One region of the Serratia sp. KH_031 genome, then DNA from elsewhere that is predicted to be linked to it. Evidence: predicted binding sites of a transcription regulator. Region 1 holds the regulator's gene; each other region holds the start of a gene.

Region 1 (10,641 bases):
GCTCGAACCACTCTGGGGAAAAAACGACTGGGTGATAAAGTGAATATTGAAATCGATCCACAAACTCAAGCGGTGGTGGATACAGTGGAGCGCGTACTTGCTAGTCGTGAAGCGACGTTGGTAGCCGCAGCCAAACATGATGAAGTGCATATTGATGGTCAATAATAAGGAGGAAGGATAATGAAGTTATTTGGGAAAACATTGATGTTGGCGGGTGTGTTTGCGTTGGCAGCTTGTAACAGTACACCAGAAAAAACCGCTACTGCGCAGCCCGTTGTTGATGCCGATGACACTTGTGGTGCAGCACAGTATCAAAGCTACGTAGGCAAATCACTTTCTGATTTGCAAGGTGTTCAAGTGGATGGTCAGGTGCGTGCCATTCCGTATAACTCGGCAGTGACAATGGATTTCAATTTAAAACGCCTGAACTTCTTGGGTGATAAAGACGATAAAATTAGCCGCGTTTATTGCGGCTAATTAATCGCAACAGTAAAAACAACCCCGGAATATGGAAAATCTGCACCGGGGTTTATTGTTTCATGGTTGGTTCAGCGTGGAGTGCGTAATCCGCCCTCAACACCTTTCGGGCTGAATAACACTTGCCAAAGCTGAATATCACGAGCGCGAAACGCGCCGGCGCAGGCATTCAGGTAATAACTGAACATGCGCTCGAAACGCTCGGAGTAATTATCGACCAGCTGTGGCCATGCCTGTTTAAAACGTTCGAGCCAAACCATCAACGTGCGATCGTAATCAGCACCGAAATTGTGCCAATCTTCCATCACAAAATGTCCTTCGCTGACATTGGCAATATGACGCACGGACGGTAAACATCCATTCGGGAAGATATATTTGTCGATCCACGGATCAACATGCATATCTGTCCGATTAGAGCCAATGGTATGCAACAGGAACAGACCGTCTGGTTTTAAATTACGTCCGACAACGTTGAAATACGTCGGGTAATTTTTCGGCCCTACATGTTCAAACATACCGACCGAAACGATACGGTCAAACTGACGGTGCAAATCGCGATAATCTTGCAGTAAGATCTCGACGTCCAATCCCGTACACCGTGCTTGCGCCAGCTTTTGCTGTTCAGCAGAGATGGTGACGCCGACCACGGAAACGCCGTAGTTTCTGGCTGCATATTCAGATAATCCGCCCCAACCACAGCCGATATCTAGCAACGTCATGCCCGGTTTTAACTGCAACTTCTCGCAGATCATCTGCAGTTTGGCTTCCTGCGCTTGCTCCAACGTCGTGGCATCTTTCCAAAAGCCGCAGGAATATTGCATGTGGCTGTCGAGCATTCGGGTAAACAGATCATTTCCCAGATCGTAATGCTCTTTACCGACGATCCAAGCACGTTTTTTCGATTGCAGATTGGTTAACCGTGCAGCGGCAACGCGTAGGATGTCTTTAAAGCGGTGGGGGATTTTTTTCTCTAACCCGGCAGCGACCACATGTTGGAAGAAAATATCCAACCGTTCACACTCCCACCAACCATCCATATAGCTTTCGCCTAACCCCAGAGAGCCCTCTTGGAGCACACGCTTAAAAAAATTGGGATTTTTGACCTGAATATCGAAGGGACGTGAGCCGTTAATTTCAATATTGGCCTGGCCGAGCAGTTCATAAACAATAGGGTACCATTGGTTATCTTGAATGCTCAGGTCTTCTATACACGATGAACTCATAGCTTCTCCACCACCTTTCTTCCGACTTTATGACCCGCCAGGAAAAAGCTTAGTCTATTTCTGCGGGCACATGCGTATACCTACGAGAACTGAGCCCGTGGCGTCCGATATCCGACATGAACAGAGGGAAAAGTTAAGAATGCTCCCTGAGCAATATACGCAGGGTAAACGCATTCTTAAATAAACCGTGATACGGCAAGCGTACACAGTGGCTACTTGTGATAAAAGTATTCTAAAAGTGTTATTTTGAAAGATCAGCTTTGAGTATATGCCTGCCGGAGTACTGACTCAACCGTAAATCGCACTGGGCAGACATATACATTAAGTGATTATTAATGCAGGTAATTATGACGCGGAGTTAGCATGCTCTTGCTGAGTTACCATTTTTGACTCAACCACTTTTCCCCGTTGGATAACATAACCCAACGCGGCTAAAACAACGGTAGAAACCATCACTGTTACCGTCGCCAATAAAGGTTGGGCGATAAAGGCTGAAACCACCATACTGGCGACGAAACACAGCCCCAACTGCAAAGTGTTCTGCAATGCGGCGGCTTTACCGGTACTTTTTGGGAATGGCATTAACGCGTTGGACACCAAAATAGGGTAGCTCGCACCGTTGACCAGAGCCATCAAACAGAATGGGATCAGCAATGTCGTCAAGGTTGGTTCAGTCATTACGGCGACCAGATATAATGCAACCATACTGATACCGTAAGAAACCAATAGCCATGGCAGTAATGCATTACCGTTGATGCGGCTCAATGCCATACGGCAGCCATAACCCCCCAACAGGAACGCCAGCGTTTGTGGTACATAGCTCAAACCGATATCACTCGGGCTATAACCCATTTCACCGAGGATAAACGGTGAACCCGTCAGCCAAGCGAAGAAACCGGCAGAACAGGCAGCAAAGACCATCACGTTGCCACTAAAGACTGGAGACTTCAGCAATTGCATAAAACTGATGTTGGATTTTCTCTCTGCTGCGGTCTGCTTTTTAGCGCTTTCTTTTAGCAGTAACGTCGGAACCATTAACAGAGCGGTGATCCCAAGCAACACGGCGAAAATGACGCGCCAGCTAAAGTGGTTCAACAACCAAGCACCTACCAGCGGAGCCAACGCTGGTGAAAGCGCAACCAACGGCATAATGGTTGCGAACATGCGGCTGGCTTTATCATCGCGGTAACGGTCAACAACGATCGCCTGCCAAGTTACTGCCGCAGAACACACGCCGATCGCTTGGACAAAACGCAGTGACCACAGTTGAACAGCGGTTTGTACCCACAGCATGCCCAAACAACCCACAGCGAACAGTGACAAACCGATTAACAGTACCGGTTTGCGGCCTAATTTATCGGAAAGCGGCCCCCACAACAGTTGTGCGAAAGCAAAACCTGCTAGGAAGATACTTAAGCTGGCGCTAATGGCTCCAGCAGAAATTTGCAGTTCCTTTTGCATCGCGCCGAAAGCAGGCAAATACATATCGGTGGCTAAGTACCCCAACATACTCAGCCCGGCAAGGTAAAACATGAATCCAAAGTTCTTCATTTGTTTCTCGTTAGAATTAATGGTGATGCAGGTTTGCGACGCGGCAGTGTATATGACTGGATCTTTGCTTGTGAAACGGTAATATTCGCACAGTGCTGTGAAAAAAATTGAAGGCAATATTATGTGGTCCGAATACTCGCTAGATGTTGTTGATGCCGTAGCGCGAACCGGTAGCTTTAGTGCCGCTGCGCAGGAATTACATCGTGTACCTTCCGCAGTCAGCTATACGGTACGCCAATTGGAACAATGGTTGGCCGTTCCGTTGTTTGAGCGACGCCATCGAGACGTTGAATTGACGCCTGCTGGCGCGCTATTCATCCAGGAATCACGTGCTGTTATCAAAAAAATGCTCGAAACACGTCGACAGTGTCAACAAGTGGCGAACGGTTGGCGTGGTCAATTGAAAATAGCGGTAGATATCATCGTTAAACCACAACGCAGCCGTCAACTGGTAGTGGATTTTTATCGCCAGTTTCCTGATGTGGAGCTGTTAATTCAGCCCGAAGTGTTTAACGGTGTTTGGGATGCGTTGGTCGATGGGCGAGCGGAAATGGCGATTGGCGCGACCCGAGCCGTGCCGGTTGGTGGCGGTTTTGCCTTCCGCGATATGGGATTTATGAATTGGTTGTGTGTGGCGAGCCCGCAACATCCATTGGCCGCGATAGCAGGGGAATTGCATGACAACCAATTGCGGCCTTACCCGGCATTAGTACTGGAAGACACGTCGCGCAATCTGCCAAAACGCGTGACTTGGACGTTAGATAACCAGCGACGTTTGATTGTCCCTGATTGGTCATCGGCGATAGATTGTCTACGTGGTGGTTTGTGTGTGGGGATGGTTCCGGCTCATTTGGTTCTGCCGTTGGTACAAAGTGGTGAGCTGGTGGCGTTGCAACTGGGTCAACCTTTTCCTCCGAGTTTGTGCTGTCTGACTTGGCAGCAGAATGCTCAATCACCGGCGATGGAATGGTTGTTGGAGTATTTGGGAGATAGCGAGACGTTAAATCAGGAGTGGTTTAATGAACGGGAGCCGGGGGAGATGCTCCCCCAACCTAACAATTAACGGCGGTAATCGATAAATGGGCCGTCGGTCACTGAACGACGCTCGACCAACTTAGGATGGACTTCGATCACCTGTGATTCTTCACGTTTGCTGATAATGCGATCCAGCAACATAGTAAAGGCCATTTCACCCAGACGTTCTTTGGGCTGATGAATTGTCGTCAGCGCTGGGGTGAAGTAGCGCGCATTGCGCACGTTGTCATACCCGATCACCGAAATATCTTGTGGTACGCGCAAACCCAACTCATCGGCGGCACAAATCGCGCCCATCGCCATAATGTCACCGCCGCAGAATACCGCGGTTGGGCGATGTTTTTGCGATAAAATTTGGTGCATGGCTTTGTAACCAGACTCCGGTTCGAAGTCACCCTGAACAATCCATTCGTCCCGCACTTCAATATGGGCTTCTTGCAGCGCCTTTAAAAAGCCCTGATGACGGCCACCGCCAGTGTTACGGGATAATTGGCCGGGAATTGCGCCAATGTCGCGATGACCACGTTCGATCAAATAACGACCGGCCAAGTAACCACCGGCAAAGGCGTTATCAATAATGGTATCGGTGAAATCGCCGCGCGCCGCGCCCCAGTCCATCACCACCATTGGGATATTGCGATAATCCTCCAGCATGCCGAGCAGTTGATCGGGATATTCCGAACACATCACCAACAGACCATCAACCCGCTTTTGTGCCAGCATTGCTAAATAAGCCCGCTGTTTGTCGAGGTTGTTGTGGGAGTTACACAGGATCAGCGTATAGCCTTTGCTGTAGCAGCTATTTTCAACCGCTTCGATCACTTCGGCAAAGTAAGGAGCTTCGCTGGAGGTTGCCAGCAAACCGATCGATTTAGTGTGGTTAACCTTCAGGCTACGTGCGACCGCGCTCGGTGAATAGTGCAGATCTTTAATCGCGGCCCAAACGGCAGTTTTGGTATCTTCGGCGACGAAACGGGTCTTATTGATAACGTGCGAAACGGTGGTGGTGGAAACGCCCGCGCGTTTGGCCACATCTTTGATCGTTGCCATGTAGAAAGTGACTCCTAAATCTACTTGCATGCAGCATGTAAATTGGTTGTTAATCGTTTGCCTACGTAAAACCTTCTCCAGAACAGCGAAAACTAAGTTTTTAGTGTTGAAGTCGCGAATCGCTTGACTGGGAGGGACATATTTGCCGGTACGCAGTTGTGAACTGCGAATTCTGTCGCAAATTGAGCAAAAGTGGAAGAGGTAATCCATATTATAAGTCGAGAAATGATCACAAGATTTTACCCGCGAACTGTGGGAAAATACTTCGACGTATAAATGCTGTGGATTCTACGCAGCTTATCGCTAATTCGATGAGGAGCTTTTAATGGATACCGATCTGAAAATGTCGTTGATCACTACCGTGTGTGCATTGGCGATGATCATTGCTTTCGCTTTTACTGCCGTGATGCATTAATTCATACCAGCAATAAAAAGGCGCAGCACTCAATTGGCTGCGCCCGATCATTTTCCCGCGATTTACGCCAGATTTTCTGCTACAAACTTCCAGTTTACCAATGCCCAGAAGTGATCCAGGTAGGTAGGGCGCGCATTGCGGTAGTCGATATAGTAAGCGTGTTCCCACACATCCACAGTCAACAGCGCTTTGTCTTCACCCGTCAGCGGGGTTGCCGCGTTAGAGGTGTTGACGATCGCCAGTGAGCCGTCGGCTTTTTTCACCAACCAAGTCCAGCCCGCACCGAAGTTACCGATGGCAGATTTGGTAAACGCCTCTTTGAATTCTGCGAAAGAACCGAAAGATTTGTTGATCGCATCTGCGACTGCGCCAGTAGGTTCACCGCCTGCGTTTGGTGCCAAGCAGTGCCAGTAGAACGTGTGGTTCCAAACTTGTGCTGCGTTATTGAACACACCACCGGTAGAGGTTTTGATGATCTCTTCCAGTGATTTGCCTTCGAACTCGCTACCTTTCACCAGATTGTTCAGGTTCACCACGTAGGCGTTGTGGTGCTTGCCATAGTGATACTCTAGAGTTTCTGCGGAAATGTGTGGTGCGAGAGCGTCTTTCGCATACGGTAATGCAGGTAATTCAAACGACATTGCTTTCTCCTTTATTTATATACAGCGCTATTGTTCCAGTGGCTTATCGCCAAGTTGGCGACAGGCAGGAAAACAGAATTGTTATAATATTTTTATGGATATTAATTTTAACAACTTTCTGGGTGAAAAAAAGGTTTAAAAAGGGCGGTTAGACTAATTGGTTAAAGCATCGGCAATGGTTTACAACATAAAGGGAAAAGGCTGGGTGGAGTGTCCAGCCTTGGAGGATTGTACGGGAATCAACGAATGGTTTTCGGCGTCATCACTCGGCGAGCACCGATATAGTGATCTTGCCAATAATCGTTATTCAACTGGCTGATACGGATATCTTCACCGGTACGTGGTGACTGGATAAATTTGCCGTCGCCGAGGTAAACCCCAACATGATCGGCGGTGCCACGATTGTTGATGCGAAAGAACACCAGATCGCCACGTTCCAATTCGCTTTTCTTGATCGGTGCCGCGTCGCGTAAATGGTACATCTCATTGGCGGTGCGTGGCATTTTGATTTTCACCAGATCTTTATAGGCGTAATAAATCAAGCCGCTACAGTCGAAACCGGTATTGGGTGAAGTGCCGCCCCAACGATAAGGTTTGCCCATTTGGTTCATCAACTTGGCCATTGCGGTTTGCTTGGCGCGCTGATAGCGCTTTTTGTGCGCAGGGCTAAGTTTCAGTGGCTTATCATTACCGGCCAGTTTGGCTGTTGCCATGCCAGCATCACGATGACGGCCATAACCTTTCTTGTAGCCTTTTTTCGGTGGCGTAACGTGGTTTTTAGCAACGCGGGTAGTTTTGGTTTTACTGGTTACCGTTTTTGCGGTTTTTACGCTCTTACTCTTCGTCACTTTTGCCGTTTTTGTGATCTTTTCTGGTGTGGTCGCTTTGGCTTTTTTGGTGGTTTTGGCAGTTTTGACGACTTTCTTTTTCTTGCGGTCATCCGGACGTACATCGTTGACATGACTCTTACGTTGTTCTGCAGCAACACGAGCCTGTGGCGCAGCATGCGCCAGATTAAAAAACAGCTGTGTAAACAACAGCACAAAAAGCGTCACAATCACACGCATGTCGACGTCACCAACCTTGGCTTTAGAACAGAAAAAGAATGAGGCACAGTATTCCCGAAATTCGCGATGTTAAACAGCGCAGAACACAAAAATATTAGGTCATTTTGTGAGAAAACGTTAATAACATTTTCTTAGATAGAAAATCAGGCATTTGACGTATGAAAAAACATCAAAAACAGCATCATAAAACATTAATGCTGAAACAGGGATCGCCAAATATGTTAGTGAAATGATCTGATCAAAAATGTTATTGTAGAGGTATGTTTTAAGCTGAACGTGTCGCTGGAATAAATCCCTGCAAAAGATGGTGTTTTCTTATCACAGTTTCAGCCGTTACAATACCTGCGTGATGTATGTTGTAGCCATAATATGGCCTGAGGAAGCAATAAAATGACGACGACGATTGAAAAAATTCAACAACAGATTTCTGGCAACCCGATTCTGTTGTACATGAAAGGCTCACCAAAACTGCCAAACTGTGGTTTCTCTGCTCAAGCGGTACAAGCATTGAGCGCCTGTGGTGAGCGTTTTGCTTATGTTGATATTCTGCAAAACCCGGATATTCGCGCAGAATTGCCGAAATACGCTAACTGGCCGACCTTCCCGCAACTGTGGGTTGATGGCGAGTTGGTCGGTGGCTGCGATATTATTATTGAGATGTATCAACGTGGTGAGTTGCAGCAGTTGATCAAAGAAACGGCTGCAAAATACCCAGCTAAAGAAGACCAACAGTCTTGATTTGAGTCGGTTAGATAATGAATCGGGCGGTTCCTGTAAAGGTACCGCCCGATTTTTTTATTCGACGTTTCCTTCTGGGGTCGCCAATGGCCAACCCCCCAGACGTTTCCAACGATTAACCAATTCGCAAAATAGTAGGGCGGTCTGCTCAGTATCGTACAGCGCGGAATGCGCTTGAGTACTGTCAAACTGCATCCCCGCTGCGATACAAGCTTTGGCTAACACCGTCTGCCCTAAAACCAAACCGCTTAAAGCTGCGGTATCAAAAGTCGCAAACGGGTGGAACGGGTTGCGTTTCAATCCTGCGCGCTCGGCGGCGTTCATTAGGAAACTGTGGTCAAAATTGGCGTTGTGCGCCACGATAATCGCCCGATTGCAGTTCTGCTCTTTCATCCCTTTACGGATGGCTTTGAAAATCTCATGCAGTGCGTTGTATTCACTGACCGCGCCACGCAGTGGGTTGTGCGGGTCGATACCGTTGAATGCGAGGGCTTCAGGTTGTAGATTCGCCCCTTCAAAAGGTTCTACGTGAAAATGTAGGGTTTCATCTTGTTGTAACCAACCTTCAGCATCCATCTTCAACGTAACAGCGGCGATTTCCAATAGTGCATCAGTTTTGGCATTGAAACCGGCGGTTTCTACGTCAATCACTACCGGGTAAAAACCACGAAAACGGCCACTCAGGGCGTTAAGATCACTTTTTTCGGCCATCAGTTTCTTATCTTCATCAAATTCAGCCGGTCATTATGACAAATTTCTTGTCAGGTTGCAGCGTGGATAAAAGTCAGGGCGCTAGAATGCGCCCTGTAACTCAGTTGCCGAGGCCGTGCCCAGCATGTTTGTTTTCGATCAGTTCAATTTTATAACCGTCTGGATCTTCTACAAAAGCAATCACCGTAGTGCCACCTTTGACCGGGCCAGCTTCACGAGTGACTTTGCCGCCGGCTTTGCGGATGTTGTCGCAGGTCGCCGCAACATCATCAACACCCAATGCCAAGTGTCCAAACGCAGTGCCCATGTCGTAGCTATCGACGCCCCAATTGTAGGTCAGCTCGATCACTGCACCTTCACTTTCATCACTATAGCCGACAAACGCCAGCGAGTATTTGTACTCGGTGTTTTCGCTGGTACGCAACAAACGCATGCCTAATACGTTGGTATAGAACTCGATGGAGCGTTGTAGTTCGCCGACGCGGAGCATGGTATGGAGTAGGCGCATAATTTCCTCTGATTGGCTGGCCGTATGAACGGCATGTATGAAGTGAGATGGGGCAGTATAACGTTGCCACCACAGTGATTTCAATGCGCTATCGCAGTGAAAATAGTGACGTTTCTTTGGTGACAATGTCACAATTAATTGTATTTAACTCAATATTTATTTATTTCACTGCGATATTAATTACCAGGCTAATTATAATGAGCTGTTGATAATTGTTTTGTTTTTATTAAATTTAATCGATTTTTATTTTACTGTTTTATAACGATAATCCTATTAATCGTAAAATTTCTCTTTCGTTAATTTGACAAAGTTTTTTTTTGTACTTTAGTAATATTGTTGTTTTATTTTATAACGCACGATTCTCTATTTAAAAGGTCATGATATGGAAGAGATGCTAATTCTTGTTGATGAAAATGATAAGTTTATCGGTTCTGAAAAGAAAATGCCGATTCACCAGCAAGGATTATTACATCGGGCGTTTTCGATATTTATATTTGATAGCAAAGGCAATTTGTTATTACAGCAACGTGCTTCGGGTAAATATCACTCTGCCGAACTGTGGACTAATAGTTGCTGCGGTCATCCGCGTGAGGGGGAAGAGACTTTGGAAGCGGCTCAGCGGCGCTTGCAGGAAGAAATGGGTTTTAAGTGCCCGTTGATCAGGGTCTCAAGCTTAATCTATTGCGCTGAAGTTCCTGGTGGTTTAACTGAAAACGAATATGACCATATTTACCTTGGATTATACAATGCTAACCCGCAGGTGAATCCTGATGAAGCAAAAGACTGGAAGTGGATGGATCTATATCAGCTTTATCAGCAAGTGAATCAACAGCCTGAGAATTTCACCATCTGGTTTCAAAGAATATTAAAAGATATCCCTTTGGAAAAATTTGAGCAGTGGCAGAAAGACCACTTGCGCAAAACGAATTAAAAGGTAGGTGTTTCCGTATGAATACCTTATTGGATTCTGTTCATTATCCGTCGGATTTGAAAGGTTTGTCGCAAGACGAATTGATTAAAACCGCCAGTGAGTTACGCCATTTTTTATTATCCAGCGTAGCGAAAACGGGTGGGCACTTGGCCGCGAACCTTGGCGTGGTGGAATTAACCCTCGCCTTACATTATGTATTTGATACGCCAAAGGATCGTATTGTTTGGGATGTCGGGCATCAATCTTATCCGCATAAAGTTATTACGGGGCGTCGCGAACAAATGGCGAAGTTAC
Region 2 (10,641 bases), 1.4 Mb from region 1:
TAGTTCGCTACTGCTAGCCAGCGCATCATCAATCCCCATCTGCAACGTCCCTTCTGCAATCTGCGTTGGGCCGCTGTAACGGTTATGAGCCGCGAGAGTTAATGTGCCAGCTCCTGCTTTATAAAGTGTTTTGCCATCCCATCCGGTGAGTGGGTTAGCCACCTGATCAAATAAGGGCGCTGCCAGTTCGAACGCATCATTGGCATTAACCAGAGTAAAATTCCCATGCGCTAATTCAGGTGTCTGTGTCAGGCCGTTATACCAACTCAAACTGGCATTGATATTGTAATTTTGGTGAAGAGAATCAATCCCATTAGTGATAGAAATATAATCTACCGAGGACGCTGAACCACCAATATGAATCGCAGAGAAATCACCGCTAATGCCTCCCGCAGTGGCAGTATGTATAACTTGGAGTGTTTTCTGTGCGAATGAAGCCAACCCAGCTGTTTCTTGGGCATAAAAACCTGCCAGATTAAATACCGAGTTAGCCCCCAATACGACATGGTTGGCATTAATGATCGGCTCAGTTTGTTCCCCAGCCAAAATAGCCAAAGTGCCATCGACTTCGAGTTGGTTTGTCACTTCAAGGTTAGCGGTTTTACCCAGTAATAACACCGCGCCTTCAGCCATGTTCACATCATGATTAACCGTAAACGCCCCATTTTGAACTAAACCCAAAGTGCCTTGGGTAATGTTGATATCCCCCATAGAAGAATTATCACCACTCAGCAATGCACTATAACTCCCCTGTTTGACTAACTGCCCGCTGCCAGAAAATACATTATTGAACATGCTGTGTTGTTGCATATCCAAGATCAGAGTGGCTTCATTGGTGACCGTTCCCGTTCCTAGGCTTTTGCCATTGGATACTGCCAGAGTGCCGTCATTGATCAGCGTTCCGCCGCTATAACTGCTATTCCCGGAGAGGGTAATCAATCCATCACCGGTTTTTTCCAATTGGAAGCTGCCGCCTTGTTCACTAATATCGCCACTAATAGTCCCGGTATACCCTGCATAAACAGCGGTAATACGGCTATCTCCCGCCAAAATGAGTGGGCCAGAAAGTTGGGCATTACTGTCTAAACGCAGCGCCCCCAGTTGCCCCATCGGTTCTGACCAACCTTCACCTTCAATGACCACCGGGGTGGTGTAATTGGCCGCATTACCCAGCCATAACGTACCGCCGTCTTTGACAAAGATATGGGATAACGGTAGTGGGTTTTTGCCTACCGCCTGCAATCTCGCTCCATTTTCGATAACAATATTACCGGTGAACGCAGTATTATTATTACTCACATCATAAGATGACTGATTGCTAACTCCGGTTCCTTTAAAATTAATCGTACCCGAACCGGTAATTGAAGAGCTAAAATCAAGCCCAAGATCAGAGCGGTAAATATTGAGAACACCTTGAATATTAATGACGCCACCATCAATATAACCATGACTGCCACCATCACCCACAGTTAATACCGTCCCCGCCCCGATATTAACTCCGCCACCATTCATAGCCACATTACCCGTTAAGGCTAAGCTACCTTTGTTAATATTTATTGCCGTGGGGTTGGCACCAGCAAAATTTATGTCACCGCTAAGTGACCAGTTAGTACCATTCATCTCTAACGCTGAAATACCACTATCTGAACTATTCCCATTAAAACTACTGCTCGTCGCTCCCGCACCTTGTAACACCACACGATTATTTAATCCTGCGCTAATGACATTACCTGAAAGGCTAGAACCTTCATTTAAGATCAAGGTGTTATTATCGCCTTGCATATTGATGGCAACACCACCGGTACCGGTTATAGCCCCATTATTGACGATCACCGCGCCGCCACCCGGCAACAGATCGATGCCATTGTTACCCACAATCGAACCATTATTGATGATATGGGTTCCATTAGTCGTTAACGAAGATAATACAACACCGGAATCCGCAGCATTAATTGAACCATCAACAAATAAATGCCAATCACCTGATTCACCTACAATACCATCACCAGTATTTGTTGTTAACGTTGCTGTCGGTAAAAGTAAAAACTCATATTCCGGGGTGTAATCATTTAAATTAATCGTGGTCGTTGATGTTAACGGTAAAGAGATGACCTCTGCCAATAATGGTTGATGAAGTAATAAATATGAAAAAGATAACCCTATACGAAGAGCCCATTTTTTTCGTCTTGAAAAATAATAATTACTAGACCTTGAAGCACACCCCATAGTATTGGCCTTCTATTAAAAATAATTGTTTTTATTCGATTTTTTATTTAATAAGAATAGCAGAGGATCCCTGACATTCCAGCAGAAACGCCAATCAATCTTTTATGTAGCAACGATTTGGATAAAAAAATACCACAGTATTTACCGTGGTATTTTAAACATTATCGAAAATTACTTGCGACGCCAGGTCGTTCCCTGTGCACCATCTTCCAATACGATATTCATCTCGTTCAAGCGATCACGTGCGGCATCCGCCAGCGCCCAATCTTTGGCTTTACGTGCATCATTACGCTGCTTGATCAAAGCTTCGATTTCCGCCACTTCAGCGTCATCTGCTTGCGCACCGTTTTGCAGGAATTGTTCGGGTTCCTGTTGCAGCAACCCCAGCACCTTCGCCAGCTTGCGCAGTTCGGCGGCTAACGCGCTAGCACTGACCATGTCTTCAGTTTTCAGGCGGTTCACTTCACGCGCCAGATCGAACAACACCGAATAGGCTTCTGGCGTATTGAAGTCGTCGTCCATCGCCTCACGGAAACGAGCAATAAAAGCTTCACCACCAGCAGGCTGAGCGTGAATATCGGTGCCACGCAGCGCGGTATATAAACGCTCCAACGCGGTACGAGCCTGCTTCAAGTTCTCTTCGCTGTAGTTCAACTGGCTGCGATAGTGACCTGACATCAGGAAATAACGCACGGTTTCGGCATCGTAATAACCCAACACGTCGCGGATGGTAAAGAAGTTGTCCAACGACTTCGACATCTTCTCTCTGTCGATCATCACCATGCCGGAATGCATCCAGTAGTTGACGTAGGGGCCATCGTGCGCACAGCTAGACTGCGCGATTTCGTTTTCGTGGTGCGGGAACATTAAATCCGAGCCACCACCGTGAATATCGAAATGGGTGCCGAGCTGTTTGCAGTTCATCGCTGAACACTCGATATGCCAGCCCGGACGCCCTGCGCCCCACGGGGATTGCCAGCTTGGCTCGCCCGGTTTGGACATTTTCCACAACACGAAGTCCATCGGATTGCGTTTTACATCATCAATCTCAACGCGAGCACCCGCCTGCAACTGCTCCAGATCCTGACGTGACAGCAAACCGTACTGAGGATCGCTATCAATAGAGAACATCACGTCCCCATTGCTCGCCACATAGGCATGATTACGAGAGATCAAACGCTGAGTGATCTCGATAATCTCCGCGATATGCTGAGTCGCACGCGGTTCTTGATCCGGGCGCTCGATCAGCAACGAATCAAAATCAGCATGCATTTCTGCCAACATGCGCTCAGTGAGTTGATCGCAAGTTTCGCCATTCTCTGCCGCGCGACGGATGATTTTATCGTCCACATCGGTCACGTTACGCACGAAGTTCAGATCGTACCCCAAGTAACGCAGGTAACGAGCAACGACATCGAAAGCGACAAAGGTACGACCATGGCCGATATGACACAGGTCATAGATGGTTACCCCGCACACGTACATGCCGACTTTGCCAGCATGAATGGGTTTGAATTCCTCTTTTTGACGACTCAGGGTATTAAAGATCTTTAGCATCAGGCTATTCCATGGTGTGCGTGATATTGATAGTCATATGAACAATCTTCGTATTGAACCGCGAAGGCGGCGTTTATGCAAGGTCAAGGCGGTGGTTTAGACCGTTACTGACTCATTAATTGAGATATGTTATAAGGTCGGTCTGATTTATCAGCCTCATCACTTCACTTATTTAGGAACATTATTATGGTTACTTTCCACACTAATCACGGCGACATCGTTATCAAAACTCATGCCGATAAAGCGCCTGTTACCGTTGAAAACTTCCTGAACTATTGCCGTGAAGGTTTCTATACCAATACTATTTTCCACCGTGTGATCAATGGCTTTATGATCCAAGGCGGCGGTTTTGAGCCTGGCATGAAGCAGAAAGACACCAAAGACCAAATCAAAAACGAAGCCAACAATGGCCTGAAAAACACCATTGGCACTTTAGCCATGGCGCGTACCAACGATCCACACTCTGCTACTGCCCAGTTCTTCATCAACGTTGCCGATAACGACTTCCTGAACTTCCGCGCTGAAAACAGCCAAGGTTGGGGTTACTGCGTATTTGCTGAAGTGGTTGAAGGCATGGACGTAGTTAACAAGATCAAAGCCGTGAAAACGGGTCGTAGCGGCATGCACCAAGACGTGCCGGTGGAAGATGTTATCGTCACCAGCGTTACCGTCAGCGAGTAATCGCAAACGCATGAGCACTCTGTTCATTGCAGATCTGCATTTATGCGCACAGGAACCGGCAATCACTGCCGGTTTTCTGCGTTTTTTGCAACGCGAAGCGATCCACGCCGACGCATTATACATTCTTGGCGATCTCTTCGAAGCTTGGATTGGTGACGACGATCCCGAGCCGTTACACGCCGAAATTGCTGCCGCACTAAAAACGCTGCAACAAGCCGGTGTTCCCTGCTATTTCATCCACGGCAACCGCGATTTTTTGGTTGGCAAACGCTTTGCCCACGCCAGTGGTACGACTCTGTTACCTGAAGAACAAGTGGTTGATCTGTATGGCCGCCGGATCTTGATCTTGCATGGCGACACACTCTGCACTGACGATCACGCCTATCAACAGTTCCGCCGAAAAGTACATAATCCACTGATTCAAAAACTGTTTCTGGCCTTGCCTCTCCGCTGGCGCTTAAAGATTGCCGCCCGTATGCGGGCTCGCAGCCAGCAAAGTAACCAATACAAGTCTGAAGCGATTATGGACGTCAATCCACAGGCAGTTGAGCAAGCGCTACAACGCTATCAGGTGCAATGGATAATCCACGGTCATACTCACCGCCCGGCGATACATCCACTGACTTTACCGAATGGCGAAGCCCATCGTGCGGTGCTCGGTGCTTGGCACGTTTCTGGTTCCATGATTAAGGTGACGCCAGAGGCCGTCGAGCTGATAGAATTCCCATTCTAACCCCTCAATAAAGTTCTCTTTTAGCCAACAAAACCAGCGACGCAACCGTTTTCCTTGCCGAATACTCGTGATATGCTCTACGCCCTCGAACCGGCCTGCCACGACGTTAATACGACAGCGCAACGGGCCAACGCTTTACAATCACAGGAGCCTTACCCCATGGGAGCCAACGCTGCCTCAGCCACCAATGCTGCGGTGAAAATCGCCATCGTAATGGGTTCAAAAAGTGACTGGGCCACCATGCAGTTTGCGGCTGACGTCCTGACCGAGCTTGCCGTCCCCTTCCATGTTGAAGTCGTTTCAGCCCACCGCACGCCAGACAAACTCTTCAGCTTCGCCGAACAGGCCAGCACGAAGGGTTTTGATGTGATTATTGCCGGTGCCGGTGGTGCTGCGCATCTGCCGGGGATGTTGGCAGCAAAAACGCTAGTTCCCGTTCTAGGTGTACCAGTGCAAAGTGCGGCGTTAAGCGGGGTTGATAGCCTGTATTCCATCGTGCAAATGCCACGCGGTATCCCAGTAGGCACATTGGCCATCGGTAAAGCTGGTGCCGCTAACGCCGGATTGCTGGCTGCGCAAATATTAGCCTTGCACGATCCCGCGCTGGCACAGCGTTTGGCGGCTTGGCGTCAGGCGCAGACCGATGAGGTATTGAATAACCCGGACCCGCGGGAGGAAGCATGAAACCGGTTTGCGTACTGGGCAATGGTCAGTTAGGGCGTATGTTGCGTCAGGCTGGCGAACCCTTAGGTATCGCGGTCTATCCCATAGGTCTCGACGCCGAACCAGAAGCAGTGCCTTATCAAAACAGCGTGATCACCGCCGAAATCGAACGCTGGCCAGAAACCGCGTTAACACGTGAGTTGGCAACCCATAACAGTTTCGTTAACCGTGATATTTTCCCCCGTTTGGCCGATCGCCTGACGCAAAAACAACTGTTGGATCAACTCAAGCTAGCCACCGCGCCATGGCAATTACTGGCCGATACCAGCGAATGGCCACAGGCGTTTGATAAGCTGGGTGAACTGGCGATCGTCAAACGTCGTGTCGGGGGTTACGATGGTCGTGGGCAATGGCGCTTACGCCCAGGGCAAGAATCTGAATTACCCGCAGACGCCTACGGTGAATGTATTGTCGAGCAAGGGATTAATTTCTCTGGTGAAGTCTCGCTGGTTGGTGCCCGTGGGCACGATGGTCAATCGGTGTTTTATCCGCTGACTCACAATCTGCACGAAGACGGCATTCTGCGTACCAGCGTGGCGTTGCCGCACCCCAATCCCGCGTTGCAACAGCAGGCGCAGCAGATGCTCAGTGCCATCCTCAACGAATTGAATTACGTCGGCGTGATGGCGATGGAATGCTTTATCGTTGGCGATCGTTTGTTGATCAACGAATTAGCGCCACGTGTTCACAACAGTGGTCACTGGACACAAAACGGGGCGTCGATCAACCAGTTCGAACTGCATCTGCGTGCCATTCTCGGTCTGCCGCTACCAACGCCAGTGGTGAATACCCCTTCGGTGATGGTGAACCTGATCGGCACCGCAGTGAATCTGCAATGGCTCTCGCTGCCGCTAGTACATTTGCATTGGTATGAGAAGGAAGTGCGGGAAGGCCGTAAGGTTGGGCATTTGAACCTGAACGATCCAGAGGCTTGTGCATTGCAACAAGCGCTGCAAACGCTAGCGCCGATGTTGCCGCCTGAATATCAGAGTGGTTTGGTCTGGGCGCAAAGCAAACTGTAAAACCAAAACTCACATCCCCTGCACGTACAGGGGATGTGGGTTTATTCCTTAAATACGTCCACGACCTGGGTTACGTCCCAAATGCCCACACTGATCGGTTGGCGGCCACGAACCATTCCCGGCATCATCTAGTTGTTTCCACGGGTAGGCCCCTTTGCCAGGTTCTTCCTCGGTACCCGGTTTAACCCCTTGATTCCACCAGTTAGCTTCCCAGTTGTGTCCATCCCAAGAAACTCTATCCCCCGCATTATATGCTTTGGTCGCTTCCCAAATCGGATAAAGAGTCACGGCTTTCACCACTACGCTGTGCGATTTAGAGGTTCTCAAACCAAGAATATCCGTTGCGGTGAGTGTAAAGTTCAAAGTGATATCACTACTCAGCGTCGGTGCAGTAAAGTTAATCACCGCATTGTTTAGTGAATCCACAGAGACACCCGCGGGCACTTCCCAGAAGTAATTTAGCGCAAAACCTTCAGGGTCATACGATTGACTCCCCGATAAGGTTGCCGCAGCACCACTATTCACCTGTATTGGCCCAGTAATTGTCACCACTGGCGGCAAGTTTTGCCCCCCCGCTACCTGAATGACATGATTTTTGGTATTGCTTTGCTTACCGTCAGATACCGTTAACGATAAGGTATAGGTTGACGCCGGATTGCTAGTCGGTGTTTTGACTTGAATGGTCACATTATTCAAAGCGCCAATGACTTCCAGCCCAGTTGCCGCAACCCAGTGATAAGTCAATGGGTTGCCTTCCGGATCAAACGACGGTGCCCCGCTATAAGTCAGTAGTTCTCCGGGCTGAACCGGATTTGTCGGCCCTGAGACTAGCGCTACCGGGGGCTGATCGATCGGCGATGGTCTGACATTCACCCCTTTAAAATAGAAAGGTGTCATATCAACCGCCAGAGGGGTCGTGGCTTTACTCCCCAGCCCTTCACGCACCGCGTTGACCAGCAGACCATTGTCTTGATCTACCGTCCAAGTAAACACTCCACCCAACCCTTTGTCGAGTGCATAAGCGCCCTTAGCTTTAGCTGTACGAGGGGTATCCAGCGACATGAACAACTGAGATTCTGGGTTATACAGATAATCGGCATCAGCCTTTTCATCGGTATACAGCGAAAAACCATTTTTACCCGCTTGAGTATTAAGATCTAGGTAGTTATAGAGAATGTCATACCATTCTGTAGTACCAGACTCGAAACTACCGGTAGTGGTTCCCAATTCGGGTTGAGGAACATAAGTGCCACTGAGCGGCGATTCACTAACAATATTGGCATTACGTGCATTACGGGTATAACCGGCATAACCAATATTAATATTGCCAGGATTCACTTTCAGTTCATCTATCAGGTAATTGACTGCAGCCTCAACGCTAAATGTGGTTTCACTGCTGCTTTTCAAGTTGGTATGGTGATTAAGTTTCTGAGCCCACGGAGTACCAAAGAAATCGTAGGTCATCAGGTTAATCCCCGAAACCCCAGCCTTAATTAACTCAGGTATATTTGCCAAAGCCATTACCACCGGATCGGCAGAAGTGGCAATACTGATCTTCACATGATCCAAATATGCTCCCGCTAATTTGGCTCTCAGTTCCGTGATCAACTGCTTATAATATAACCAATCATCCGGTGCGTGAGGATTACCATTACCCGGTGCACCTGGATATTCCCAGTCCAGATCCAGCTCGGTAAACATCGGAAAACGTTTGAGTAAATCCACCACACTGAGGCAGAAATTAGCTCGTCTCTGAGGATCACGAGCCGTATGGTAAAAACCATTACTCATGGTCCAACCGCCAATACTGAACGACAAGATCAGGTTATGCCCAACGGCTCGAGCTTCTGCTTGTTTTTTACGAAATCCACCCAGCACACCTTGAACTTTGTCTTGCTGAAAATCCTGCGGCATCGGGATATCTTTCCAGCTGGGAAAACCATTATTGACGAAGGCCTGACAATCCCCCCAATAATCTAAAAAAGTCACTTCACCGGGTTTTGAACGAGCAAAATAGGGAGCAGCGGAGGATATAGCCTTAGACTTCGCCCCCATATCACCCAGAATACCGGCAAAACCAATAATAATTTTATCGAATGCCGTCGGATCCAACAGTGCCAGATTAACACCACGGCCACGATCAGCTGGCGAGCATTCGGGATTAGTCAAACGCCCATCATATTGTGACCAGTCGGTATAATAACCAAATACTTTAGGCTTCCCTTCTTTGGGATAATGGTTATACAGTGGATTAGCGACTCGCGCCGCCGTATAACTCAGTTTTTGCGTTTCTCTTGCTGGAATAAAACCATCATTAACATACGATTTGTCAGTAGCATTATCAGGTTTGGTAATATTAGTCATATTATTTTCCTCATGGAAACGCGTGATAGCAATGTGCTGTCAATGTTAATTGACAAGTGTCAATCAAGCTGCACATAAATAAATGGAACTTATCAATTTACGCATAAGAAAGTATGTCGATAAAACCAGATAACTCCAGTAGAGTTGTTTTTTTAATTCATATAAAAAAACAATAACAAACATCATATCAATGTAATTTTTCATGCCCCCTGTCAGAAGTGACAGGTAATTTACCCACGTTATTAATATTGACAAAAACCCGAACAACAATAAAGCTAAGCTTAAGGTTTAAAACTACTAGCAGGATCTATGAGTGCGAAAAAAACCAGTCTTGAAATTACGCCTATCAGTGAGCGAGTGATACCGAAAAAATATATCGACGAAGTAAAGTCTTGGCTTTCTTCACTAGGCTTTGATTATTATGTTTATTGTGTTTTTCCAACGGATAGTTTTGATTATTGTCATGCATTGAATGGGTTTAGTGAACAGTGGACAAACATTTACATTGAAAGTGAACTCTACAAGAAAGATCCCATTATCATTCAATCTCGCGAAGGGCTTAGCCCCATTATATGGAACCATGATGATAATGATGACATTTATTCAACCATAGCTAGGAATTGTGGTATTAAGCATACCTATGCTATTGCCAGCCCATTTACAAAAAGAAATGCAAGCTTGCTAGCTATTTCAAGCAAGAATAATATCAAGTTTAATAATAAAGAACATTTACAACTATTCGGCGGCATGTCAATCCACTTAAAACAGCTCAATCAAATGATGTTATTCAACAATCATTATTTTTGTCAAAACCAAGAAAAAGCCGCACTGACTCACCGTGAATTGGATTGCTTGAAATGGATCTCCCAAGGGAAAACCGCTTGGGAAGCCAGTAAAATATTAGGGATCAGTGAGAGAACCGTCGTATTCCATTTGAATAATTGCAGCAAGAAATTACTCTCCAGCAATCGTATCCAAATGGTACATCAAGCCACTAAATTAGGGTTGATATAGCCGGTAGCTTACACTACCGGCTGATTATCAGGACTCAGAGTAACTTTTAAATAACGCCTGTCCGCGTAACAGCCGAACACCCAACCAACCGCCACACAGTGAAAGCAACAACGCACTTAGTAGCGGCAACGCCCACCACAGCAATGGCGTCGGTTGCCACGGGAAGTCGAACACTTTCACCTGCAACAACCATAATGCAGCTTCTGCGCCGACAGCGGCAGCGATGCCAGCGACAAATCCCAACAACGCAAACTCACACCACAGCGTATTGCGTAATAGGCGTTTACCGGCACCTAAGGTGCGGTAGACCACCAGCTCCTG
Region 3 (10,641 bases), 710 kb from region 1:
GACCAATCTGTGGTTTCACCACCCAAAAAGCCGAGTCTTGGCGTAACAGCTTATCCATGCCCGAATTCAATCGCGCTTTAATCAGCACCTTACTCAAGTCGTCACTTAGCGTCACGCTTTCAACGATACCCACATTCACGCTACGACTTTTGATGGTGGTTTTCCCCGCCTCCAAACCTTCTGCGCTAGTGGTTATCAATGTCACTTCCGGTCCCTGATGACTAAAGTGATAAAACAGTATCCAGGCACCGATCAACGCAGTGACGATGGGAATAATCCACACCGGCGACCAGCGTTTGATCTTTTCGACCTTCGCAACGCTATGATTATTTTCAGTCACCTTGCGGCTCCTTCTTTATTGTTTCATTTACGCGATCCCAGGTCAGCCGGGGATCAAACGTCATGGCAGCAAACATAGTGAGGATCACCACCATGGCGAACAGCAGTGCGCCAATATCTGGATAAATACTCATCAATTGTCCCATACGCACTAATGCCGACAATACGGCGATAACAAACACATCAATCATTGACCAACGCCCAACAAACTCCACCATTTCATAAATCAAATGCATCCGTTCGCTATCAGCTTTACCTTTGCCTTGGGCATCCCAACAGAGCCAACCGATCGCTATCATTTTCAATGTCGGCACCATAATACTGGCGATAAAGATCACCATCGCCACCGGGTAAGATCCTTCGCCCCATAACAGGATCACCCCGGCCATGACGGTCGATGGCATCTTGTTGCCCAGAGCCTCGGTGATCATAATCGGCATCAGCATTGACGGGATATACAGAAGTAGAGAAGTCATCAGCAGCGCGAGTGTCCATTGCAAACTATGGCGACGACGTACATAGCCTGTGGTATGACAACGCGGACAGGTACTCTGATCGGCAGGTAAAATGGCGGTGCAGCAGGAACAAGAGCGCAATCCTTGGCGTAACCCCGTGCGCCCTACACTCATCGATTGCACCAAACGCGGAGCTGGCTCAATGTCGTTCCATAACCAACGGCGATCCACACATTGGAAAGCGCGTACCTGTAACAAACAAAATAAACAGTAAGGAATAAAACTGGTGCCAATACCGATATCACCATAGGCCATCAGTTTGACGAAACTGACCAACACGCCAGCGAGGAAGATTTCGACCATGCACCAGGTTTTAAGCTGGAACAATATCTTAGCTATCCACACTTTCAGCTCGCGCGGCAATCGAACTTTGGCACACAGCAAAATAATCGCCAACATACAAAACGTTGGGATCAACTGCACAAACACCATGAACAACGTGGCCATGCTGGCGTAGTTTTCCGCCACCATCACCTGTGGAATTTGGATCAGTTTGATTTCGTTACCTATACCAGCAACGCGCATATTAACGAAGGGGAAAAGGTTAGCCAGCAATAGCATAAACAGCGCGCTAAGGGCGAAACCGATCGGTTGTTTGCGTGGCTCAGCCCAGTGGGAGCTAAGCGTGGTATGGCAACGTGGGCACGTCGCTTTTTGCCCATGTACCAATGGCGGTAATGCCACCAGCATGTCGCATTGTGGGCATAGCATCATGTCTTCCTGATGCGGTTCACCATCTTGTGAATGGCTATGCTGCTTGTGATCTACCTGGGAACACACCATTTTCCTCCTCATGCCGGTACTGCAATACCGCCCGCCGCAGCGTGCGGACGGTATTTACCGATTAACCGTTTTTCATCGCTTCCAGTTCTTCCCAACGGGCGAATGCCTCTTCCAGTGCCTGCTCGGCGGTGGCCAAGGCGGTCAGCACTTGCTGGGTTTCGCTGTGTGGACGAGTGAAGAAATCCGCATCGCTCATTTGTACCTGTAACGCTTCAATTTCGGCTTCTAACTGTTCCAGACGCTGTGGTAATTGTTCCAGCTCACGTAACAGGTTATAGCTCAATTTGGCGGCAGGTTTCTTTACTTGCTCAGTTTTTTTCTCTGCTGCCGGTTTGTTTTGGTTCGCAAGAGCAGACTCGCGGATCGGTTTTGCCGTTGCGCGTTGTTGATGCGCATCGTAATAGCCGCCAACGAAGGCGTTGATCACCCCGTTGCCTTCAAAGATCCAACATTCAGTTACTGAGTTATCAACGAATTGACGATCGTGGCTCACCAACAGCACGGTACCTTGATAACTGTCGATCAGCTCTTCCAATAATTCCAGCGTTTCGACGTCCAGATCGTTGGTTGGTTCATCGAGAATCAGTAAATTACTGGGTTTTAGGAATAATTTTGCCAATAGCAGACGGTTACGCTCACCACCGGACAACGCTTTCACCGGCGTCATCGCTCGCTTCGGATGGAACAAGAAGTCTTGCAGATAACCAAGCACATGACGCGAACGGCCATTGACCATCACTTCCTGCTTACCTTCAGCCAGGTTATCCATCACGGTGCGCTCAGGGTCCAACTCCGCACGGTGCTGGTCGAAATAAGCCACTTCCAGTTTGGTACCACAGTGCACGCGGCCGCTGTCTGCTTTGAGTTGACCGAGCATCAGTTTCAGCAACGTGGTTTTACCGCAGCCGTTTGGCCCAACCAATGCGATTTTGTCGCCACGTTGAACCTGTGCCGAGAAGTTACGCACCAGCACTTTGTCACCGATTTGGTAGTTGACGTTTTTCATCTCAAACACGATCTTGCCAGAGCGCACGGATTCTTCCACTTGCATCTTGGCGGTGCCCATCACTTCGCGACGTTCAGAGCGCTCCATACGCAGCGCCTTCAACGCCCGCACACGGCCTTCGTTACGTGTGCGACGCGCTTTGATCCCTTGGCGGATCCACACTTCTTCTTGCGCTAATTTGCGATCGAACTCGGCGTTTTGCAGCTCTTCCACGCGCAGTGCTTCTTCTTTACTCAGCAGGTACAGATCGTAATTACCCGGCCATGACACCAACTTGCCGCGATCGAGATCGACAATGCGCGTTGCCATGTTGCGGATAAACGAACGGTCGTGGGAAATAAAGATGATGCTGCCCTGAAACTCTTTCAGAAAACCTTCCAGCCAATCGATAGTTTCGATATCCAAGTGGTTGGTCGGTTCGTCGAGCAACAGCACGCGCGGAGAACTGACCAGCGCACGGCCTAACGCCGCTTTACGCAGCCAACCACCAGACAGCGAGGACAGTTCAGCATCACCGTTCAAACCCAGTTGCAACAACACTTCGCTAATGCGGCTATCGAGCTGCCACAATCCTTGGTGATCGAGGATTTCCATAATCTGTGCCATACGCGCCAGATTCTTTTCACTCGGATCGGATTCCACCAAATGTGAAATAGCGTGATAGGCCTTCAGATGTTCGGCCTGCTCTGCTACGCCTTCAGCGACGAAATCAAACACCGTACCGCCAATATTACGCGGTGGATCTTGTTGTAGACGGGCAACAATCAGATCTTGCTCGAAGATCACTCGACCGTCGTCCAGCGGGATTTCTTTACCCAAGATCTTCAGCAGCGTGGATTTACCCGCGCCATTACGCCCCACCAGACAAACGCGCTCGTTGTCTTCAATGTGAATTTCGGTATTGTCTAAAAGTGGCGCATCGCTGAAAGACAGCCAAGCGCCGGACATGCTAATTAACGACATAGTAATTATTTTCCTTCGCCAGCATGGGTAACCAGCCAGCAATTGTGGATTTGACGGTTACGGGCAAAATCTTGCGACAAAGTCTGGGCAGTGATTTCTTTCGCCACCAGACCCAAAGCCTCGAGGCCAGCCATATCCATCTGGAAACCGCGTTTGTTGTTCGAGAACATGATGGTTCCGTTACGACGCAGTAACCGTTTTAAATCTTTCATCAACGCCAAATGATCGCGCTGAACATCAAAACTGTTCTCCATTCGCTTAGAGTTAGAGAACGTTGGCGGATCAATAAAGATCACATCAAATTGTTCGTCGGCATTATGCAGCCAAGACAGACAATCTGCTTGGATCAATCGATGCTGTTTACCGGTTAAGCCATTAACACGCAGGTTCTTTTCAGCCCACTCCAAATAAGTGCGCGACATATCGACCGTGGTCGTACTACGTGCGCCACCTAACCCAGCATGTACACTCGCGGTGCCGGTATAAGCAAACAGGTTCAGGAAGTCTTTACCTTGGCTCATTTCGCCCAGCATACGGCGAGCGATGCGGTGATCGAGGAACAAACCGGTATCGAGATAATCGGTCAGGTTGACCCACAGTTTGGCGTTAAATTCTTCCACCAGCAGGAATTCACCTTTCTGTGCCAATTTTTCGTATTGGTTTTTCCCTTTCTGCCGTTCGCGTGTTTTCAGGATCAACTGGTTCGATGGCAGTTCCAATACCGCCAACGTGGCGTTAATCACGTCAAACAAACGTTGACGGGCTTTTTGCGCATCAACCGTTTTCGGCGGCGCATACTCTTGCACCACCACTTTGCTGCCGTAGCGATCCACTGCCACGTTATATTCAGGCAGGTCGGCATCATACAGACGATAACATTCGATCCCTTGCTGTTTAGCCCATTTATCTAATTTTTTTAGATTCTTACGCAGACGGTTAGCGAAGTCCTCTGCCACCTGAACACCAGAACTCCCTTGCGTATTCTCCGCCAATTGGTAGTTCTTTTGCACGCAATCCAACGGTCCATTTTTGGCCTTAAATTGACGTTCGGCACGTAATTGCAAACAACTCAGCAATTCTGGCGAAGCGCTGAACAGCGAAAGTTGCCAACCACCGAAAGCACTTTTCATGATGCGCCCCAGCATATTGTGTAAAGCGATCAATGCCGGTTCGCTTTCCAGTCGCTCACCGTATGGCGGGTTGCTGATTACGGTACCTATCGGGCCTTCCGGCAGCGGATTGGTCAGTTTGCTCACGTCGTTAACATTGAAGGTAATCAGTTCTGCCACACCAGCACGACGAGCGTTACCGCGAGCCATTTCGATCACTCGACGATCGATATCAGAACCGAAGAAACGAGAGGTTGTTTCTTGCAGACCACGACGCGCCCGTACCTGAGCTTCAGTAATCACTTCACGCCACAGCTCGGCGTTATGACTATTCCAAGCACTAAAACCCCAGTGCTGACGATGCAGACCCGGTGCACGATCAGAGGCAATCATCGCCGCTTCAATCAACAACGTCCCTGAGCCACACATCGGATCGAGCATTGGCGCACCCGGCTGCCAGCCAGAACGTTGTACAATCGCAGCCGCTAAATTTTCTTTCAACGGAGCTTGTCCGGTAAGATCGCGGTAACCACGCTGATGTAGACCTTCGCCACTCAAATCAAGCGCGACACTCGCCATATCCCGTTGCAGGAATACGTTGACACGAATATCGGGTTGTTGTTTCGCGACCGTTGGGCGCTGATCGATTTTGCGGGTGAAGCTGTCGACGATAGCGTCTTTAACTTTTAACGCACCGTATTGGCTATTACGAATCTCTTCGTTAACACCGCTGAAATGCACAGCGAAAGTTTTATCGACGCTAAAAATACTTGTCCAATCAATTGCCTGCACGCCAAGGTACAGATCCAGATCGCTGTGTACGCGAAATTCATTTAGAGGTAGTAGGATGCGTGAGGCCAAACGGCTCCACAGCAAGCTTTGGTACAGAAGACGATCGTCACCCTGAAAATGTACCCCACCCTGTACCACTTTACAGTCATGGGCGCCCAGCGCTTCCAGTTCGCTTTTTAAGAGTTCTTCCAGACCACGCGCCGTGCTGGCAAACAGAGAGTTCATATCGTACTTATCACCAAAAAGAAAATTGTTGCGCATTATAGCTAATCCCGACCGCTTGTCATAAAGTTGCTCTCTTCTATTTCATGATTGCACGGAGTCTCGGAGTGATTACGCTTTCCCGATTGTTCGTTCATCCGGTCAAATCACTACGCGGTTTGCAGCTTTCTCATGCTCAAGTTGCCAGTAGCGGCTTAGCATTCGATCGTAATTTTATGATCACCGAACCGGATGGCACCTTTATTACTGCGCGCCAATATCCGCAAATGGTGTTGTTTACTCCAGCTTTGCTGGCGGAGGGTTTATTCCTGACCGCGCCAGATGGCGAAAGCGCCAGTATTCGTTTCAGCGATTTTGCCGCCGTGGCTCAGCCAACCGAAGTGTGGGGCAATCACTTCACCGCGTTAATCGCGCCGCAAGAAATCAATACTTGGTTGAGTGGTTATTTCCAACGCGAAGTGCAATTACGTTGGTTGGGGCCAGAATTAACCCGCCGCGTGAAGAAACACCCGGAAATCCCATTGACCTTTGCCGACGGTTATCCTTTCTTGCTGATCAACGAAGCTTCATTCAACGATTTACAACAACGCTGCCCCGGCAGTATTAAAATCGAGCAATTCCGCCCTAATTTGGTGGTAACAGGTGCTTCGGCTTGGGCAGAAGATGGCTGGCAGGTGATCCGCGTCGGTAACCTGATGTTTGATCTGGTAAAACCTTGCAGCCGTTGCATACTGACCACCGTGAGCACCGAACGCGGTCGCAAACACCCCAGTGGTGAGCCCTTAAATACGCTGCAAAAATTCCGTACCGCTGAAAATGGTGATATCGATTTCGGTCAGAATATGATTGCACGTAGCAGCGGGATTATTCGCGTTGGCGATACGGTAGAAGTGTTATCAAACAAACCTCCACGTCCCTATAGCGCAGGTAAAGTGGTAGAAAGCGTTGCCGCTCCACAAGACAGCGAACATAGCGTCAATATTGATTTTCAGGGAAAGGTATTTACCGGGAATAATCAGCAGATCTTGCTGGAGCAACTGGAACAACAAGGCATCCGCATTCCTTATTCTTGCCGTGCCGGAATTTGTGGCAGTTGCCGGATGACATTGGTCAGTGGTGAGGTGGCTGCGCTAAAACAAAGCGCGATCGCAGATAACGGCACTATCCTTGCGTGCAGTTGTATTCCGAAAAGCCATTTAACGCTGAAGTAATTACACTGCCCTGTCGTAAGCCGGGGCAGATAGATCGTCTATTGCACAAGGTTTCAGACGATCATGCATAACCTTGATCGCATCACCAAGCACCATAGTACGCCCAGCTACCATTAACTGATTTTGCGCCAGCAAGCATAGACTCGCGTTATCACCGGCCTCTACCACCAGCAAACGTGCCTCGCTGCCACACTCCATCACTTTCACCGCCGCCAACTCACCATTTTTGGGTTGCAACGGATAATGTTGTTGAGCAAAGTGCCAACTTTTTGGCATCAAGGGTTTTAGGAAGCGAAATGCCACCAGCGCATTTAATACCAGTTCAGCACGTTGTTCATGGCTGAGCTTTATCTGTTTGCATTGTTCATCGTAATTAAAATAAAGCGCGGCATCGTCAACGCAAAAAGCACATTCAGTAAATGCGTCTGGCGTTAACATTTTGGCAGGAAAACGCGAACGGAAGAGAGTACCATTAGCTAGATCGAGCATTAAGCGATCGTGTTCGGCGTCAAAATACCAACGCCAATTATCGTCAGGTTTTATCTTCATGTTTTATCCTTATCTCACTACCCGTGCCAACGCCGTATTTACCCAAGAGATGATTTTATCACCGCTCCTGCCGTGTAAAAATCGGATAATTCCGCGAACAGTCTTCAGCTATGAGCAAAATATAGACGAGGTGGGGGCAGAAATAAAGCCCCCGACCGGAAAAAGAAAGGAAATTCTTAGATATGAGTAACGATATCTTTAATCAGACGTGGGCCATGATAGATAAAGCCGGAATAAATTTGCACTAATGAAGCACCCGCAGCTATTTTCTCTCGTGCCGCCGTCAGTGAATCAATACCACCCACACCAATAATCGGCAACCGCCCTTGTAGCTCATGGGATAAACGTTGGATTACTTCGGTACTGCGTGACTGTAATGGACGACCACTTAACCCCCCCATTTGCTCACAGTAATTTAATCCCTGCACTAATTTACGATCCAAAGTGGTATTAGTCGCAATAACCCCGTCAATATTATGGCGGATCAAACTATCGGCAATTTGGATCAATTCTTCCTCTGAAAGATCCGGCGCGATCTTTACAGCCACTGGTACATATTTATGATGACGGGCATGTAATTCCGTCTGCTTATTTTTAATCGCGGCCAACAGATCGTCTAATGCTTCGCCATACTGTAAAGAACGAAGTCCCGGCGTATTAGGTGAAGAAATGTTAATCGCAATATAACCGGCATAAGGATAAATTTTATCCATGCAGACTAAATAATCGTCTTTCCCTTGTTCAACCGGGGTATCTTTATTCTTACCGATATTAATCCCCAAGATGCCACCAAAACGGGATTTTTTAACGTTTTCAACCAGATTATCCACACCACGGTTATTAAAGCCCATGCGGTTAATCAGCCCCTCGGCTTCGACAATGCGGAACAAGCGCGGTTTGTCATTACCCGATTGTGGGCGCGGCGTCACAGTCCCTACTTCGATAAAGCCGAATCCCATTGCGCCAAATGCATCGATGCAATCGCCATCTTTATCCAGCCCCGCAGCCAAACCTAATGGGTTTTTAAATGACAGCCCCATGCAGGTTACCGGTTTAGTCGGGACTGACTGGCGAACTAAGAATTCCAATGGTGTGCCGGTCACACGGCTAAGTTGCTGGAAGGTCAATTCATGCGCACGCTCTGGATCGAGCTGAAACAGTGCTTTTCTAACGAGGGGGTAATACATGTACTCTCCTGATTTCCCGGTTATACCGCAGGCATGTTGTACCGTAGGCATATAATTGCAGACCGGGGGCGTATTATCCGGGATCCCTGCCCTAATTGGAATTGATTAAAAACAAAAAATGCACTTTTCACGCAATCGTTTTCTTTATGGGAGAAAAAGACATAGAAAGGAAGACAAATCTAGGGCTTGGCATTGCACCAAGCCCCACGAGTTTTAAGCGTCTAACGCCTTAGTGATCTTCTCAAACAAGTCACCAGACAGATTTTCCAGCCCTTTCAACTGTTCCAGCGCTTTACGCATCAATGCCTGACGTGATGCATCGTAACGTTTCAGACGAATTAACGGTTCAATCAAGCGCGCAGCCACTTGTGGGTTGCGGGTGTTGAGATCACTCAGGATCTCGACCAAAAACTGGTAGCCGCTACCGTCTGCAGCATGGAATGCCGCCGGGTTAGCCGAAGCAAAACCACCGATCAGTGAACGAGTACGGTTCGGGTTGCTTAGGCTAAATGAGCGATGTTGCAACAAACTACGCACCTTACTCAATACATCCGCCGCTGGGCTGGTGGCCTGCAAGATAAACCATTTATCCATCACCAGACCATCCTGATGCCAGCGCTCATCAAAGGCCGTCATCAATTCATCGCGACAAGGAAGCACCGCGCCCACTGCCGCAGCTAGCGCCGCCAGCGAGTCAGTCATGTTATCGGCTTGCTTGAACTGCTTACGCACCAATTTTTCGGCTTGTTCGGCATCGCCAAACGCCAAGTAATGCAAACAGGTATTACGCAAATCACGCTTGCCAATATCACCATGCTCAACACGATAACCTTCTGTTTTATTAGCATGATATACCGCCAACCACTCATCGATCATTTCCGTAGCCAAACAACGGGTGATGGATTCATGTACCGCCGCGATCGCTTCTGGATCGATAGTAGTAAACAGTTCGGCAATTTCGTTTTCAGATGGCAACGTCAGGATCTGTGCTGCCAATGCCGGATCCAGTTGTTCATCCAACAACACCGCACGGAACGCATCCACCACATGTAGCGGTAGCGACAACGGTTGTTTTTGCTGGTGCTTGGCAACATTCAGCTTGATATAAGTCGCCAACAAGATCTGCGCGGCATCCCAACGGGCAAACTCGTTGCGAGCATGTTGCATCAGGAAAGTCAGTTGCTTATCGCTATACGGATAATCCAGTTTTACCGGTGCCGAGAACTCACGCAGTAATGAAGGCGTTGGTTGATGTGGCACCGCGTCAAAGACAAAAACCTGCTCAGCTTCGGTAACGTTCAATACGTTATTGACCGACGATCCCTCTCTCTGCAACGGAATCACGTTACCTTCATGATCGTACAGTTCAATATCCAGCGGAATATGCAGTGGCAGTTTGTCTTTTTGATCGGCCGTTGGTGCCGTCTTTTGACTGACATGCAGACGATACTGTTGTTTCTCGGCATCGTATTCATCACGCACGGTCAGCAGCGGTGTACCGGATTGGCTGTACCAACGACGGAATAACGACAGGTCGACATTGGAAGCATCTTCCATCGCCTGGACAAAATCATCACAGGTGGCAGCGCTGCCATCGTGACGTTCGAAGTACAACTGCATCCCTTTCTGGAAATTCTCTTCTCCCAGCAAAGTGTGCATCATGCGGATCACTTCAGAACCTTTTTCGTACACCGTCAGGGTATAGAAGTTGTTCATTTCGATCACTTTATCTGGGCGAATAGCATGTGCCATCGGGCTGGCATCTTCAGCAAACTGCGCACCACGCATGACACGCACGTTATCGATACGGTTTACCGGACGAGAACCAAGATCGGAGCTGAATTCTTGATCGCGAAATACCGTCAACCCTTCTTTCAAGCTGAGTTGGAACCAGTCGCGGCAGGTCACACGGTTGCCTGTCCAGTTATGGAAGTATTCGTGACCAATTACGGCTTCAATATTCAG

Evidence for each region. The regulator PurR, encoded in region 1, represses purine synthesis genes. The targets are predictions, from matches to a motif close to CANGCAAACGTTTGCNTG.
Region 2: the regulator PurR is predicted to act here: its motif matches at 5,236-5,253, upstream of purE (5-(carboxyamino)imidazole ribonucleotide mutase).
Region 3: the regulator PurR is predicted to act here: its motif matches at 8,805-8,822, upstream of pyrD (quinone-dependent dihydroorotate dehydrogenase).

The regions. Positions count from the first base shown of each region.
Region 1 covers NZ_CM174496.1:2,283,863-2,294,503, forward strand. Annotated here, with positions in the region: gene AC3ISQ_RS10245 (riboflavin synthase subunit alpha) at 1-165, shown strand, start outside; gene AC3ISQ_RS10250 (I78 family peptidase inhibitor) at 181-477, shown strand; gene cfa (cyclopropane fatty acyl phospholipid synthase) at 549-1,700, opposite strand; gene punC (purine nucleoside transporter PunC) at 2,046-3,251, opposite strand; gene punR (DNA-binding transcriptional activator PunR) at 3,373-4,314, shown strand; gene purR (HTH-type transcriptional repressor PurR) at 4,311-5,336, opposite strand; gene cydH (cytochrome bd-I oxidase subunit CydH) at 5,662-5,751, shown strand; gene sodB (superoxide dismutase [Fe]) at 5,814-6,392, opposite strand; gene AC3ISQ_RS10285 (C40 family peptidase) at 6,632-7,459, opposite strand; gene AC3ISQ_RS10290 (Grx4 family monothiol glutaredoxin) at 7,850-8,197, shown strand; gene rnt (ribonuclease T) at 8,255-8,908, opposite strand; gene gloA (lactoylglutathione lyase) at 9,009-9,416, opposite strand; gene idi (isopentenyl-diphosphate Delta-isomerase) at 9,799-10,347, shown strand; gene dxs (1-deoxy-D-xylulose-5-phosphate synthase) at 10,365-10,641, shown strand, end outside.
Region 2 covers NZ_CM174496.1:3,652,128-3,662,768, forward strand. Annotated here, with positions in the region: gene AC3ISQ_RS16370 (autotransporter outer membrane beta-barrel domain-containing protein) at 1-2,121, opposite strand, end outside; gene cysS (cysteine--tRNA ligase) at 2,398-3,783, opposite strand; gene ppiB (peptidylprolyl isomerase B) at 3,970-4,464, shown strand; gene AC3ISQ_RS16385 (UDP-2,3-diacylglucosamine diphosphatase) at 4,475-5,197, shown strand; gene purE (5-(carboxyamino)imidazole ribonucleotide mutase) at 5,357-5,881, shown strand; gene purK (5-(carboxyamino)imidazole ribonucleotide synthase) at 5,878-6,942, shown strand; gene AC3ISQ_RS16400 (glycosyl hydrolase family 18 protein) at 6,991-9,306, opposite strand; gene AC3ISQ_RS16405 (helix-turn-helix transcriptional regulator) at 9,616-10,320, shown strand; gene ybbP (putative ABC transporter permease subunit YbbP) at 10,348-10,641, opposite strand, start outside.
Region 3 covers NZ_CM174496.1:2,993,470-3,004,110, forward strand. Annotated here, with positions in the region: gene pqiB (intermembrane transport protein PqiB) at 1-340, opposite strand, end outside; gene pqiA (membrane integrity-associated transporter subunit PqiA) at 333-1,637, opposite strand; gene AC3ISQ_RS13525 (ABC transporter ATP-binding protein) at 1,699-3,606, opposite strand; gene rlmKL (bifunctional 23S rRNA (guanine(2069)-N(7))-methyltransferase RlmK/23S rRNA (guanine(2445)-N(2))-methyltransferase RlmL) at 3,612-5,732, opposite strand; gene AC3ISQ_RS13535 (YcbX family protein) at 5,837-6,940, shown strand; gene AC3ISQ_RS13540 (cell division protein ZapC) at 6,941-7,489, opposite strand; gene pyrD (quinone-dependent dihydroorotate dehydrogenase) at 7,666-8,676, opposite strand; gene pepN (aminopeptidase N) at 8,890-10,641, opposite strand, start outside.